3 regions of the Labrys sp. (in: a-proteobacteria) genome follow, and region 2 is predicted to be linked to each of the others. Evidence: riboswitches for the same ligand, from Rfam matches in the RefSeq annotation. Region 2 holds a riboswitch; each other region holds the start of a gene.

Region 1 (4,250 bases), 250 kb from region 2:
GCCGTCTTGTCGATGTAGAGGTCGACGGACATCGGATGGCGCAGCTTCTGCAGCGGCGCCAGGCGCAGATCGTCGAGGCCGGATGCAGCTGCCAGGGCGAGGTCGCTGTCGGTCAGCGAGGCGAACACGATCGCGCCGGGAGCCTGGTCGAGATCGACGGCGGCCTCGCTGGCATCGAGCGAACGCGTATCGGCCGGCAGCAGATGCATCAGGACGGTTCCGGACCAAAGAACAACGCCCGCCACCTTGTCATTGCCGGGCTTGACCCGGCAATCCAGCTCGCATCGGAGCCGGATGCCCGGGTCAAGCCCGGGCATGACGAACAGGCAGGCGTCGAGCTATACCTCATCTTCGCTTTATCCCTCCAGCGTCTTGCGGATGCCGGCCTGGTCGATGCCCTTCTCGCCGATGATGACGAGGCGGCTCGAACGGGTTTCCTCCGGCGCCCAGGCGCGGTCGAAATGCTGCGAGAAGCGGGCGCCGACGCCCTGGACCAGCAGGCGCATCGGCTTGCCGTCGACAGCGACGAAGCCCTTGATGCGCAGGATATCATGCTCCTCGGCCGCCGCCTTCAGCTTGGCCACCAGGGCATCGGCATCGAGGATGGCCGGCAGGTCGACGATGAAGGTATCGAAGTCGTCGTGGTCATGCTCCGCCTCGTGGTCGTGATGGGAGGGTCGGGCCTCCAGGTCGTTCTCGGCCGCGGCACCGAGCCCGAGCAGCACGGCCGCGTCGATGCGGCCCTCGGAGGTGCGCACCACCTTGACGGCGCGCGGCACGGTCTTCTCGATGTCCTTCTCCACGCTGTCGGCCTCGCCGGCGGAGAGGAGATCGGCTTTGTTGAGCACGACGAGATCGGCACAGAGGAGCTGGTCTTCATAGACCTCCTCGAGCGGATTGTCGTGATCGAGGGAAGCGTCGCCCTCGGCCTGGCGCTTCAACTCTTCCGGATCGTCGGCAAAACGGCCGGCCGCGACCGCGGCGCCGTCGACCACGGCGATGACGCCGTCGACGGTGACGCGCGAACGGATCGCCGGCCAGTTGAAGGCCTTGACCAGCGGCTTGGGCAGAGCGAGACCTGATGTCTCGATCACGATGTGCTCGGGCGCGTTCGGGCGTGCCAGCAGCGTCTCCAGCGCCGGCACGAAATCGTCGGCCACGGTGCAGCAGATGCAGCCATTGGCGAGCTCGACGATGGCGTCTTCCGGGCAGCTCTCGATGCCGCAGGATTTCAGGATGTCACCATCGACGCCGACATCGCCGAATTCGTTGACGATTAACGCCAGCCTGCGGCCGTTGGCGGTGGCCAGAAGGTTGCGGATCAGCGTGGTCTTGCCGGCTCCGAGAAAGCCGGTGACGATGGTGCAGGGAACCTTGCTGTGTGCGTTCATTCGGCGGCGTCCTTGAGGGTTGGCATGGGTGGGATGCGCGCGATCATGCTGCGCTTGAAGACGTCGGGACGGCCGCGCCAGGGCATCAGGCCGTCGCTGGAATGGGCAAGGAGATCGATCCCGGTGAGGATGTCGGGGCCGCTCTCGGCAGTGAGATCGCCGAAAACATAGGTCCAGGTACCGGGCGCCGACAAAGCCACCGTGCAGGAACGCTTGCAATTGCCCAGGCACTCGACCGGCTGCAGTTCGACGCTTTCGGGCAGCATGCCCGCGAGCGCATCGCGCAGCCGGGCGCCCTGGCGCGGCGCCTCGGGGTCATCGCCCTCGCGCCTGCAGGTCACGCAGACGAGCAGCCGGACTGGGAGAGTTGTTTCTGGCATCGGCCCTGTTCATCGCCGCCGGAGCGGATGGAGGGCGCGGGACCGACGGCATGGCCGGCGATCGTCCGGGAAGACGGAACCGGCCTCCGAGGCGCCCCGCCCGGACCGGTGACAGCAGTGCGACCGGCAGGTCTCCTGGCTCGCGGCTCATCGCCCCCCGCCGCCTTCCCGGTTGCCCAGTGGCCTCAAGGCGGGACGCTTGCCGCTTACAGTTGCGGGGGCAGCCGCGGCTTTGGCATCCAAGACAGCCCTCAACCGGGCCCCTCTTCATCCGCACCGCATTCCCTCTTCTCTCTTAACGAGAGACCGATCGCGGCTGACATAAGGGGTGCGCGGGCGTGCTTGTCAATGTTCCCGCTTCCAAACCACGCGCAAAATCCGGCATAAAGGCCGGCGACATTGCCACATCAGCGAGGCTGACATGCCCGAAGACAAGCCGCCGGCACCGCCGACCGAGCCGGAGAAGATCGACGTCATCTTCCGCGGCGGTTCGGTGACGGCCATCGGCGTCGTGCTCGCCTTCTCGCTCGGCTTCCTCAACAACTGGGCCTCGCAGCCGGGAACCTGGATCCCGGAGGACCTGGCAGCCGTCTTCCTCATCGGGGGCGGCATCATCTTCCAGGTCTGGGCGCTGGCCGGCATGCTCTCGCCCACTTCGCTGCAGGGGCTGGTCTATCGCCGCATCGTGCGCATCTTCCTGACCGGCCTCATCCTCGTCTCCATCGGCGTTCTCGTCGCCATCGCCGGGGATGCGCTCGGCTACAGCCGGATCTGGTTCAAGCAATAGCCAGGGCGGCTGACATCATAGTCGTGATTTGGTGGAGACATCCGGCTTGCGTCATTGCGAGCGCAGCGAAGCAATCCAGAAGCCATGAGCGACGCGCTTTACCAAAACTGGATTGCTTCGCTGCGCTCGCAATGACGGAGGAAACGTCAGCGCAATTGTAGTGACGACGACTGTAGTCCTCGTCCGCATCTTCATGATCCGCCCATTTTGGTCACCCTCGGCAGCAGTGTTTCTCGATCGCTTCCAGACTGCACAAACTCTCACGTCTGCGTTACCCGTCACCCCAGCGCCATGATTGCCGCCACAATTTCGCCTTCCCGCAATCGCCCACCAGAAGGCCGACGCCGATGGGCCCGGACCTTCTGCCCGGCATCAGCCGCTGGAAGGCCTGCCTATGGTTGCCATCACCGTCAATTCGACCACCCACCGGCTCGACATCGAGCCCGAAACCCCTCTGCTCTGGGTCCTGCGCGATGAACTCGGCCTCACCGGTACCAAGTTCGGCTGCGGCATCGCCCAATGCGGCGCCTGCACCGTCCATGTGAACGGCGCCGCCATCCGTTCCTGCCAGACCCAGGTCGGCGACGTCGACGGCGCCACCATCACCACGATCGAAGGCCTGTCGGCGGACGGCAAGCATCCGGTCCAGCAGGCCTGGCTTGCCGAGGACGTACCGCAATGCGGCTATTGCCAGTCGGGCCAGATCATGGCCGCCGTCGCCTTCCTGAAGGATACGCCGGCGCCCACCGATACGGATATCGACAACGGCATCACCAATATCTGCCGCTGCGGCACCTATCCGCGCATCCGCGCCGCCATCCATCGCGCCGCTGAACTGATGAAGGGGTGAGGCCATGAACGCGATCGACCGCACCTCCACCGCACTGAGCCGGCGCAGCTTCCTGGCCATCGGCCTCTCGGCCGCCGGCGGCCTGATGATCGGCGGCTTCATCCCCGATGCCGCCCACGCTCTTGATATTGCCGACCAGCCTTGGGCCGGCACGGCCACCGATGGCGAGATCAATGCCTGGATCCTGATCGAGCCCGACGACGCCGTGATCATCCGCGTGGCGCAATCGGAAATGGGCGAGGGCATCTTCACGGCCCTGCCGATGATCGTTGCCGAGGAGCTCGGCTGCGACTGGGCCAAGGTGAAGCCCGAATACGCCTCGGCCAGCCGGAATCTGCGCGAGAACACCGTCTACAAGCGTATGGGCACCGGCGGTTCCGGGGCCGTGCGCCGCTCGCGCGAATTCCTGCAGGCCGCCGGCGCCAATGCCCGCGAAAGGCTGGTGCAAGCCGCCGCTGCGCGCTGGCAGGTTCCGGCCGAAAGCTGCAGCGTCGATGCCGGCAAGGTGCTGCACCAGGCCAGCAATCGCAGCCTGCGCTTCGGCGAGCTGGCCGGCGAGGCCGCCAAGGTCACGCTGGCCAAGGAGCCCGCGATCAAGACGCCCGAGCAGTTCACGCTGATCGGCAAGCCGCTGGCGCGCCTGGATACGCCGCCCAAGCTGACGGGCGCGGCGAAATTCGGCATCGATATCCGCCTGCCTGACATGGTCTATGCCGCCGTGGTGACCTGTCCCGTCTTCGGCGGCCGCGTGAAATCCCATGACGAAACCGCCATCAAGGGCCGCCGCGGCATCCTGGCCGTGGTGCCGATCGAGGGCGGCCTCGCCGTGGTGGCCGACCGGT
Region 2 (4,250 bases):
TCGCAGACGAGGAAGAGGTCCTGCAGGCGGTGGGTGATCAGGATCACGCTGACGCCGCGGGCGCTGACGGTGCGGATCAGGTCGAGCACCGCCTCGACTTCGGCGACGGCCAAGGCGGCCGTAGGCTCGTCCATGATCAGCACGGAGGGGTTGAAGGAAGCCGCGCGGCCGATGGCGATCGACTGGCGCTGGCCGCCGGAGAGGTTCTCGACCTTCAGCCTGGTATCGGCGATGACGATGCCGAGCTTGTCGAGCATGTCACGGGCCTCCCCATGCATGCGGCGCTGGTCGAGGAAGGGCACGCCGAGGATGCGGTGCCGGGGCTCGCGGCCGAGGAAGAGATTGCCGGCAACGTCGACGCTGTCGCACAGCGACAGGTCCTGATAGACCATCTCCACCCGCGCGGCGCGGGCATCGGCGGGGGAGGCGAAGGACTGCACCTTGCCGTCGATCTCGATCGTGCCGGAATCGGGGATCACGGCGCCCGAGAGCACCTTGCTCAGGGTCGATTTGCCGGCACCGTTGTCGCCGACCAGTCCCAGCACCTCGCCGGGCCTGAGCATCAGCGATACGTCGTCCAGGGTCTGGATCGTGTTGTATCGCTTGGAGATACCGGTCATCTTGACGCGGTAGGGTTCGCCACTGTCCATCATGGTTCCGCCTGGCAATGAAAAGTCCGTCCCGAGGCTTCGGAAATGAGACTTCACAAATCTCGAAAGCTCGTGCTGCCCCTCACCTTACCTCTCCCCGTAAGAACGGGGCGAGGGCGCGCAAGCGTTGTGATCGATTCTTGAGCCCTGTCATCTCGCCCAACGGTTGGGCGAGATGAGATCTTTTCGGTATGAAATGCGCGATCGAAGTCCCCTCGCCCCGTTCTTACGGGGAGAGGTAAGGTGAGGGGCAGCGCGACCTTAATCAGGAAATCGCCGTCGGCCCGTTACTTGAACATGCCCCGGAACTTGTCGACGTTCTCCTTGGTGACGATCGTCACGGGAACGTTGATGATCGGCTCGATCTTCTCGCCCTTCTTGAGCTTGGTCAGGGCTTCCACCGCAGCCTTGCCTTCACCGGCCGGGTCCTGCTGGATCACGCCGGTCACCCAGCCCTGGTCGATGCCTTCGATGGCCTGCTTGGTCAGGTCCCAGCCGAAGACCTTGACGCCGTCGGTGCGCCCCTGGCTGGTCACGGCGGAGACGGTGCCGAGCAGGGCGGGCTCGCCGGTGGCGTAGAGCGTGGTCATGTCGGGGTTGGCCGTCATCAGGTTCTCGGCGGCACTCAGCGCCACGTCCTGCACGTTCTGGCCGTCGACGGTGTCGAGGAAGGTGACCTTGAGGCCGCTCGCCGTCACCGCCTTCTTGAAGCCGTCCAGCCGCTGGTTCTGGATATAGGAATTGAGGGCGCCGACCACGCCGATCTTGGCGGTGCCATTCAGCTTGGCCTTGACGTAGTCGGCATAGAACTTGCCGATGTCCTCGCCCGCCTTGAGATTGTCGACGCCGACGAAGGAGACATTGTCGCCGTCGGGAATCTGGGCATCGATGGCGATGACGGGGATGCCGGCCTTCTTGGCGGCGGTGATGGCGGGCTTCACGCCATTGACGTCGATGGCGATCAGGATGATGCCGTCGACCTTCTGGGTGATGTAGTTCTCGATCGCGTCGTTCTGGGCGCTTGGAACATTGTTGGCGTTGAAGATGACGAGCTTGGCGCCGGCCGCCTTGGCGGCGGCTTCAGCGCCTTCGTTGATCTGGTTGAAGAACAGGGCCTGCTGGTTGATGGTGACCAGGGCGAAAGTGTCGGCCGAAGCGGACACCGATCCGAGGGACAGCGCCAGGGCTGCCGCCGCCGCGCAGCCGGCGAGATATTTTGAAAGCCGCATTTCAATTCCCTTCATGGATGGCCCGTGCCGGGCTCATTCTCAGTTCTGACATCCGCATCATTCAAGAGACTTGAATTCATGTCAAGTTACTTGAATGGCGGTTTCGGGGATTCTTGAAACGCCGACGGCGTAAAGCCTCAGAAGGTGGCGGGCGTGTTGACCCAGAAGATGCTGGCGCGCTCGGTTCCGGTGTTGCGATACCAGTGCGGCAGTTCCGACTTGAACACGAAGGTATCGCCGGCGGAGAGCTTGAAGGTGCGCTCGCCGACCATCAGCTCCACGGTTCCGGCCAGCACATAGCCGACTTCCTCGCCCTGGTGCTGGATCGGCCCGGCGCTCTCGCCGCCGGCCTCGATATGGTGGATGTTGCACTGGAGAAGGTGGCCGGGCGAATAGGGGATCACCCGTTCCAGCGAAATGCCTTCGCCGCGCCGGAGCGGGTCCAGCGAGATCAGCGGGCGCGTGCCGGCGCGAAAGACGATGCCCTCTTCGCTATCCGATTCCTCGAACATCCAGCCGATATTGGTGCCGAGCACCTCGACGAGGCGATGCAGCATGGGCAGGGAAGGGGAAGCCTTGCCGTTCTCGATCTTGGACAACAGGCTTTCCGAGCAGTCCGCGGCCGTGGCCAGGGCCTTTAGCGTCAGCCCCCTTGTCTGCCGGGCCAGGCGAAGGCGGGTGCCGAGCCGCACGGGATTGGCCTGTTCCAGGGGATCGGGCTGATCGCCGGCGCGCCGTTTGAGATCGATTTTGTTCATTTCGCGATTGCCAGGATGCGTCATTGCCCGAAAGCCTAGCCGACGATTCTAGGCCACAAGCCTGCACCCTGTCCACTTCGCCGCTGGCAGCTCGGCATCGGCGCCCCAAACGGCTGGGCAGCCGGCACCTGCCATGCTACACCCGCAAGACCTTCGGTGCCCGCTTGCGGGAGAATCGGGAACGCGGTTTGAAGCCGCGACGTGCCCAACGCTGTAAGGGGGACTATCCGGGCAGGTTTCAGGCCACTCGTTCTGCGGGGAAGGCGTCCGGATGGGTGGATCCCGAGTCAGAAGACCGGCCGGAGGCGATAGATCGGCGTGCGCGGACGGCGCGGCGATTGCCATCGCAAGGGGAATGACGATGGACCCATCCAACGAGGCGCTCGCGCCCTCGGGGCCGTTTTCGCCGGCCGAACGTGAAGCCGTCTATCGCGCTATCTTCACCCGGCGGGACGTTCGCAGCCAGTTCAGCCCGCAGCCTGTGCCGGATGATGTCCTCGCCCGCATCCTCACGGCCGGGCATCACGCGCCCTCGGTCGGCTTCATGCAGCCCTGGAGTTTTCTCGTGCTGCGCTGCCCCGAAACCCGGCGCAAGGTGCAGGCTCTGTTCGAGGAAGCCAATGCCGAGGCCGTGGCAATGTTCCCGCCTGAAAAGCAGGCGCAATATCGCGCGCTGAAGCTGGAAGGCATCATCGATGCCCCGGTCAATCTGTGCATCACCTGCGATCCCGACCGCGCCGGCCCGGTGGTGCTTGGCCGCACCCATGACATGGCGATGGACCGCTATTCCACCGTCTGCGCGGTGCAGAATATCTGGCTGGCTGCACGGGCCGAGGGGGTCGGGGTCGGCTGGGTCAGTATCGTCGATCCGGCGCGCCTGCGTGAGGCGCTGGGCATTCCCGCGCGGGTGGTGCCGGTCGCCTATCTGTGCCTGGGCTATGTGCACGAAGCCTATGCCCGGCCCGAACTGGAGGTGAAGGGCTGGCGCCAGCGCCTGCCGCCGGAGGCTGTGCTGAGCTTCGACGGCTGGGACGGCCGGCAGCCCGGCCATCCCTTGCTCGCCGCCATGCGGGCCGCTATGGGAGATGCAGCTTCATAGAGCAAAGCACAAAATGCTTTGGGGTGGCCGGCGCAGATATGCGCCGTCCCGATCGGATGATACGGGCGATGGATTTCCTGCGTAAGAATGCGATCTGGATCATTGCTCTGCTGATCACCAGCCTGGTCCTGCTGGAGGGGCCGAGGGCGATCCTGATCGGAGCGTTCGTGGCCGCCGTCGTCGGCCTGTTCTGGCTGTTGCGCGGCAAGGCCCGCAAGCCGGCGGCAGCACGCCGGCTCGAGGCCGTCCCGAAGGTGGTTCCCCTCCCGCTCGACCGGGGTGCCGACACGGTCCGGCCTCAGGCGCTGGAGCGTGTCTCGCTCAAGGCCATCGATGATCCCAGGCTCGCTGCCGTCGTCCTGATGATCCAGCTCGTCCGCACCAATGGGTTGCTGACCCGGGCCGAACGGGACACCATCCTCGCCCTGATGAGCGACCCGCTCGGGATCGGCGACCGCGAGCGTATCTATGAGCAGGCCTTGCAATTGACGGATCGCGGCCGGGTGTTCACGCC
Region 3 (4,250 bases), on a different contig from region 2:
GGCTTTGTCCATGACAGTTGCGAATTCGCAACAGCACGCAAGACGTGCATGAAAAAGGCCCCTCCCTTTTCAGGAAGAGGCCTCGCCGAAAAAGTGGGGATGAGCGAACTCAACCGAGGTTGAGTTCCTTGAAGAAGTCGTTGCCCTTGTCGTCGATGACGATGAAGGCCGGGAAGTCCTCGACCTCGATGCGCCAGACCGCCTCCATGCCGAGTTCGGGATATTCGAGCACCTCGACCTTCTTGATGCAGTCCTGGGCGAGGCGCGCGGCCGGGCCGCCGATCGAGCCGAGATAGAAGCCGCCATGCTTGGCGCAGGCCTCGCGGACCTGGGCGGAGCGGTTGCCCTTGGCCAGCATCACCATCGAGCCGCCAGCCGCCTGGAACTGGTCGACATAGCTATCCATCCGGCCCGCCGTGGTGGGGCCGAAGGAGCCGGAGGCATAGCCGGCCGGCGTCTTGGCCGGGCCGGCGTAATAGACCGGGTGGTTCTTGAGGTAGTCGGGCAGCCCTCCCCCCGCTTCCAGCCGTTCGCGCAGCTTGGAATGGGCGAGGTCACGGGCCACGATGATGGGCCCCGTCAGCGACACACGCGTCTTCACCGGATGGCGCGACAGGGTCTCCAGGATATTGGACATCGGCTGGTTGAGATCGATCTTCACCACCGCTCCGCCGAGCTTGCTCTCGTCGATCTCGGGCAGGAAGCGCGCCGGATTGTGCTCGAGTTCCTCCAGGAAGACGCCGTCCCGGGTGATCTTACCCATGGCCTGGCGGTCGGCCGAGCAGGAAACCCCAAGGCCGATCGGCAAGCTGGCGCCGTGGCGAGGCAGGCGGATGACGCGGACGTCGTGGCAGAAATACTTGCCGCCGAACTGGGCGCCGACGCCGAGCGACTGGGTGAGCTTATGCACTTCCTTCTCGAGCTCGAGGTCGCGGAAGGCATGGCCGAGTTCGGAGCCCTCGGTGGGCAGGCTGTCGAGATAGCGCGCCGAGGCCAGCTTCACCGCCTTCAGCGTGAGTTCGGCGGAGGTGCCGCCGATCACCACGGCCAGATGATAGGGCGGGCAGGCCGCGGTGCCGAGCGTGAGGATCTTTTCCTTCAGGAAGGCGATCAGGCGGTCCTTGGACAGGATCGAGGGCGTGGCCTGGTAGAGGAAGGTCTTGTTGGCCGAGCCGCCGCCCTTGGCGACGAAGAGGAACTTGTAGGCCTCCTCCCCTTCCGCGGAAATGTCGATCTGCGCCGGCAGATTGGTCTTGGTGTTCTTCTCCTCGAACATCGACAGCGGCGCCAGCTGCGAATAGCGCAGGTTCTTCTTCTCATAGGCGTCGCGGATGCCTTGGGCGATGGCGCCCTCGTCCTCACCGTCAGTCCAGACCTTGCGGCCCTTCTTGGCCATCACGATCGCCGTGCCGGTATCCTGGCACATGGGCAGCACGCCGCCGGCGGCGATATTGGCATTCTTGAGGAGGTCATAGGCGACGAAGCGGTCATTGTCGGTCGCCTCGGGGTCTTCGAGGATGTTGCGCAATTGCTGGAGATGACCGGGGCGCAGCAGGTGATTGATGTCCATGAAGGCCTGCTCGGCCAAGAGCCTGAGCGCCTCGCCATCGACCTGCAGGATCTCGCTGCCGCCGAGCTTCTCGACCCGCACGCCCTCGCTGGTCAGCTTGCGATAGGGTGTCTCGTCCGCTCCCAGGGGAAACAGCGGCACATGGGGATAGCGTGAATTGGAAGCGGAATCGGCAGGCATGGAGAGGATCTCCGGATCAGAACGGGCCAAGGCGGTGCCGGGGCGCCGCCGGTTTGGCCCTGATGTAGTCGCTTTTCGCGCCGCTGCCTACGATCAATTGGAATCGTTCCATGCTGATGGCACCCTGGCCATTCGTGCTTGGCCCAACGAAGCACTCAGGCGGGCACTACCATGGACACCCGGCTTGTGGTTGCGATTGAAGCCGGCGAGGGCCGCCGCCAGGTCGCGATCCAGGGACACTCCATGAACGGATGACATCCCCACATAAACATGTCTTTATATCTCCCTTGACTTCCGAGACACCTTGTCGTTTGCTGTCGTGGTCGAGGTTCTTCCATTCTCGCAATGGAAGCTAAGAGGGAAGCCGGTGCGATGCCGGCGCTGCCCCCGCAACTGTAGACGGCGAGAGCTTGCCTCATCATGCCACTGCCTGCTTCACGCGGGTGGGAAGGCTGGCAGGTTCGGTGAGCCGTGAGCCAGGAGACCTGCCCCGACGAACGTAAACGTCCTCGGGCGGGGTGTCCCGGTGGTTGCATGACAGAGCCGGTGTCCCTGGCCGCGTCAGGCGCTCCCGTACGGCCTTTGCCCCCAGTTCTCATGGGGTCTGCCGATGTTCAAGCTTCAAACTGCCATCATGCGTTACGATGCCGTCGATCCGGCTGTCCGACGACGAATGTGTTGCGGCGTGCCCTGACCGCACGCCGCTCCTCCGCCTCGACCCATTCACTCATCGCGAACCGGGACCGCCAGAGGTCACCGGCCGGAGACACGCATGTCCATTCCCATTTCGACGCTCGGCACGCCACGCATCGGCCCACGCCGCGAACTCAAGACGGCCCTGGAGGCCTTCTGGGCCGGAAAGCAGGACGAAACCGCCCTGCTCTCGACGGCAGCCCAGCTGCGCGCCAGCAACTGGGCCCGGCAGAGCCTCCTCGGCGTCACCCATATCCCCTCCAACGACTTTTCGCTCTACGACCAGGTTCTCGACATGAGTGCGACGGCCGGCGTCATTCCCCGCCACTATGGCTGGGAAGGCGGCCCCGTTCCGCTTTCGACCTATTTCGCCATGGCGCGCGGCAGCCAGGGCCGTAACGATCGCGGCCATGACGATCGCGACCATGCGGGCTGCAGCCACGGCGGCCATGGCGGCGGTGTCCCCGCCCTCGAGATGACCAAATGGTTCGACACCAACTATCACTACATGGTCCCCGAATTCCGTCGCGGCCAGGCCTTCGAACTGGCCTCGGCCAAGCCCATCGACGAATTCAGGGAGGCCGCAGCGCTCGGCTTCCATACCCATCCCGTGCTGATCGGGCCGGTGACCTATCTGCTGCTCGGCAAGAGCAAGGATACGGATCTCGATCCTCTCGCCCTTTTGCCAGGGCTCCTGCCCGTCTATGCCGAGATCCTGCGCAGGCTTGCCGCTGAGGGCGCGGACTGGGTGCAGTTCGACGAGCCCTGCCTGGTACTCGATCTCGACGAAAGGACGCGAAAGGCGCTGCGCCACGCCTATGACGTTCTCACCGGCGCCGTCTCCGATCTGAAGATCATGATCGCGACCTATTTCGGCGGCCTCGGCGACAATCTCGAACTGGCACTCGGCCTGCCCAGCGCAGGCCTGCATCTCGATCTCGTCAGGGCGCCCGCGCAGTTGCGACAGGCGGTCGAACGGGCACCGGCGGACAAGGTGCTGTCGCTGGGCGTGATCGACGGGCGCAATGTCTGGCGGAGCGACCTGACCGCCCTGCTGGATCGCATCGAGCCGGAGGTCGCGGCCCTCGGCACCCACCGCGTCGTCCTCGCCCCGAGCTGTTCCCTGCTCCACGTTCCCTACGATATCGAGGCCGAGAGCGCGTTCGATCCCGAACTCCGCAGCTGGCTGGCCTTCGCCGTCCAGAAGATCGGCGAGCTGAAAACCTTGTCGACAGCCCTGGTCGACGGGCGGCGGGCCGTCGCTGATGAGCTCGCCCAATCGGACGCAACAGCTGCGGCCCGCCGCGTATCCGCCCGTATACACGATACTGGCGTCGCCGCCCGAATGGCCGAGCTCACACCGGCCATGGGCGAGCGGCAACATCCCTATCCGCTGCGTCGCCGGGCCCAGGAGTGGCTCGGTCTGCCGCCCTTCCCCACCACGACCATCGGCTCCTTCCCGCAGACCGGCGCCGTGCGCAAAGCGCGCGCCGACCATGCCAAGGGCCTGATCGGCGATGCCGATTATTACGACTTCCTGCGCGAGGAGACCAGGCAGGCAATCGCCTGGCAGGAGAAGATCGGCCTCGACGTGCTGGTGCATGGCGAATTCGAACGCAACGACATGGTGCAGTATTTCGGCGAGCAACTGGCCGGCTACGCCTTCACCAAGCATGGCTGGGTCCAGAGCTATGGCTCGCGCTGCGTGCGCCCGCCGATCATCTATGGCGATGTCTCACGTCCTCAGGCCATGACGGTGGAATGGGCACGCTTCGCACAATCCCTGACCAAGCGCCCGGTCAAGGGC

What was found. Region 2 has a riboswitch for cobalamin ahead of bluB (5,6-dimethylbenzimidazole synthase). Riboswitches for the same ligand answer to the same signal wherever they lie in the genome.
Region 1: it holds a riboswitch for cobalamin, as region 2 does, so the genes downstream of both, QM672_RS00165 (DUF1636 family protein) here and bluB (5,6-dimethylbenzimidazole synthase) in region 2, are expected to answer to the same signal.
Region 3: it holds a riboswitch for cobalamin, as region 2 does, so the genes downstream of both, metE (5-methyltetrahydropteroyltriglutamate--homocysteine S-methyltransferase) here and bluB (5,6-dimethylbenzimidazole synthase) in region 2, are expected to answer to the same signal.

Annotation. Positions count from the first base shown of each region.
Region 1 covers NZ_JASGFM010000001.1:31,434-35,683, reverse strand. Annotated here, with positions in the region: gene cobN (cobaltochelatase subunit CobN) at 1-209, opposite strand, end outside; gene cobW (cobalamin biosynthesis protein CobW) at 357-1,391, opposite strand; gene QM672_RS00165 (DUF1636 family protein) at 1,388-1,771, opposite strand; cobalamin riboswitch at 1,879-2,097, opposite strand; gene QM672_RS00160 (hypothetical protein) at 2,193-2,558, shown strand; gene QM672_RS00155 ((2Fe-2S)-binding protein) at 2,953-3,408, shown strand; gene QM672_RS00150 (molybdopterin cofactor-binding domain-containing protein) at 3,413-4,250, shown strand, end outside.
Region 2 covers NZ_JASGFM010000001.1:281,147-285,396, forward strand. Annotated here, with positions in the region: gene QM672_RS01370 (ATP-binding cassette domain-containing protein) at 1-653, opposite strand, end outside; gene QM672_RS01375 (substrate-binding domain-containing protein) at 938-1,879, opposite strand; gene QM672_RS01380 (cupin domain-containing protein) at 2,017-2,637, opposite strand; cobalamin riboswitch at 2,775-2,956, shown strand; gene bluB (5,6-dimethylbenzimidazole synthase) at 2,999-3,736, shown strand; gene QM672_RS01390 (TerB family tellurite resistance protein) at 3,805-4,250, shown strand, end outside.
Region 3 covers NZ_JASGFM010000061.1:2,549-6,798, reverse strand. Annotated here, with positions in the region: gene QM672_RS30695 (fumarate hydratase) at 110-1,750, opposite strand; cobalamin riboswitch at 2,060-2,258, shown strand; gene metE (5-methyltetrahydropteroyltriglutamate--homocysteine S-methyltransferase) at 2,523-4,250, shown strand, end outside.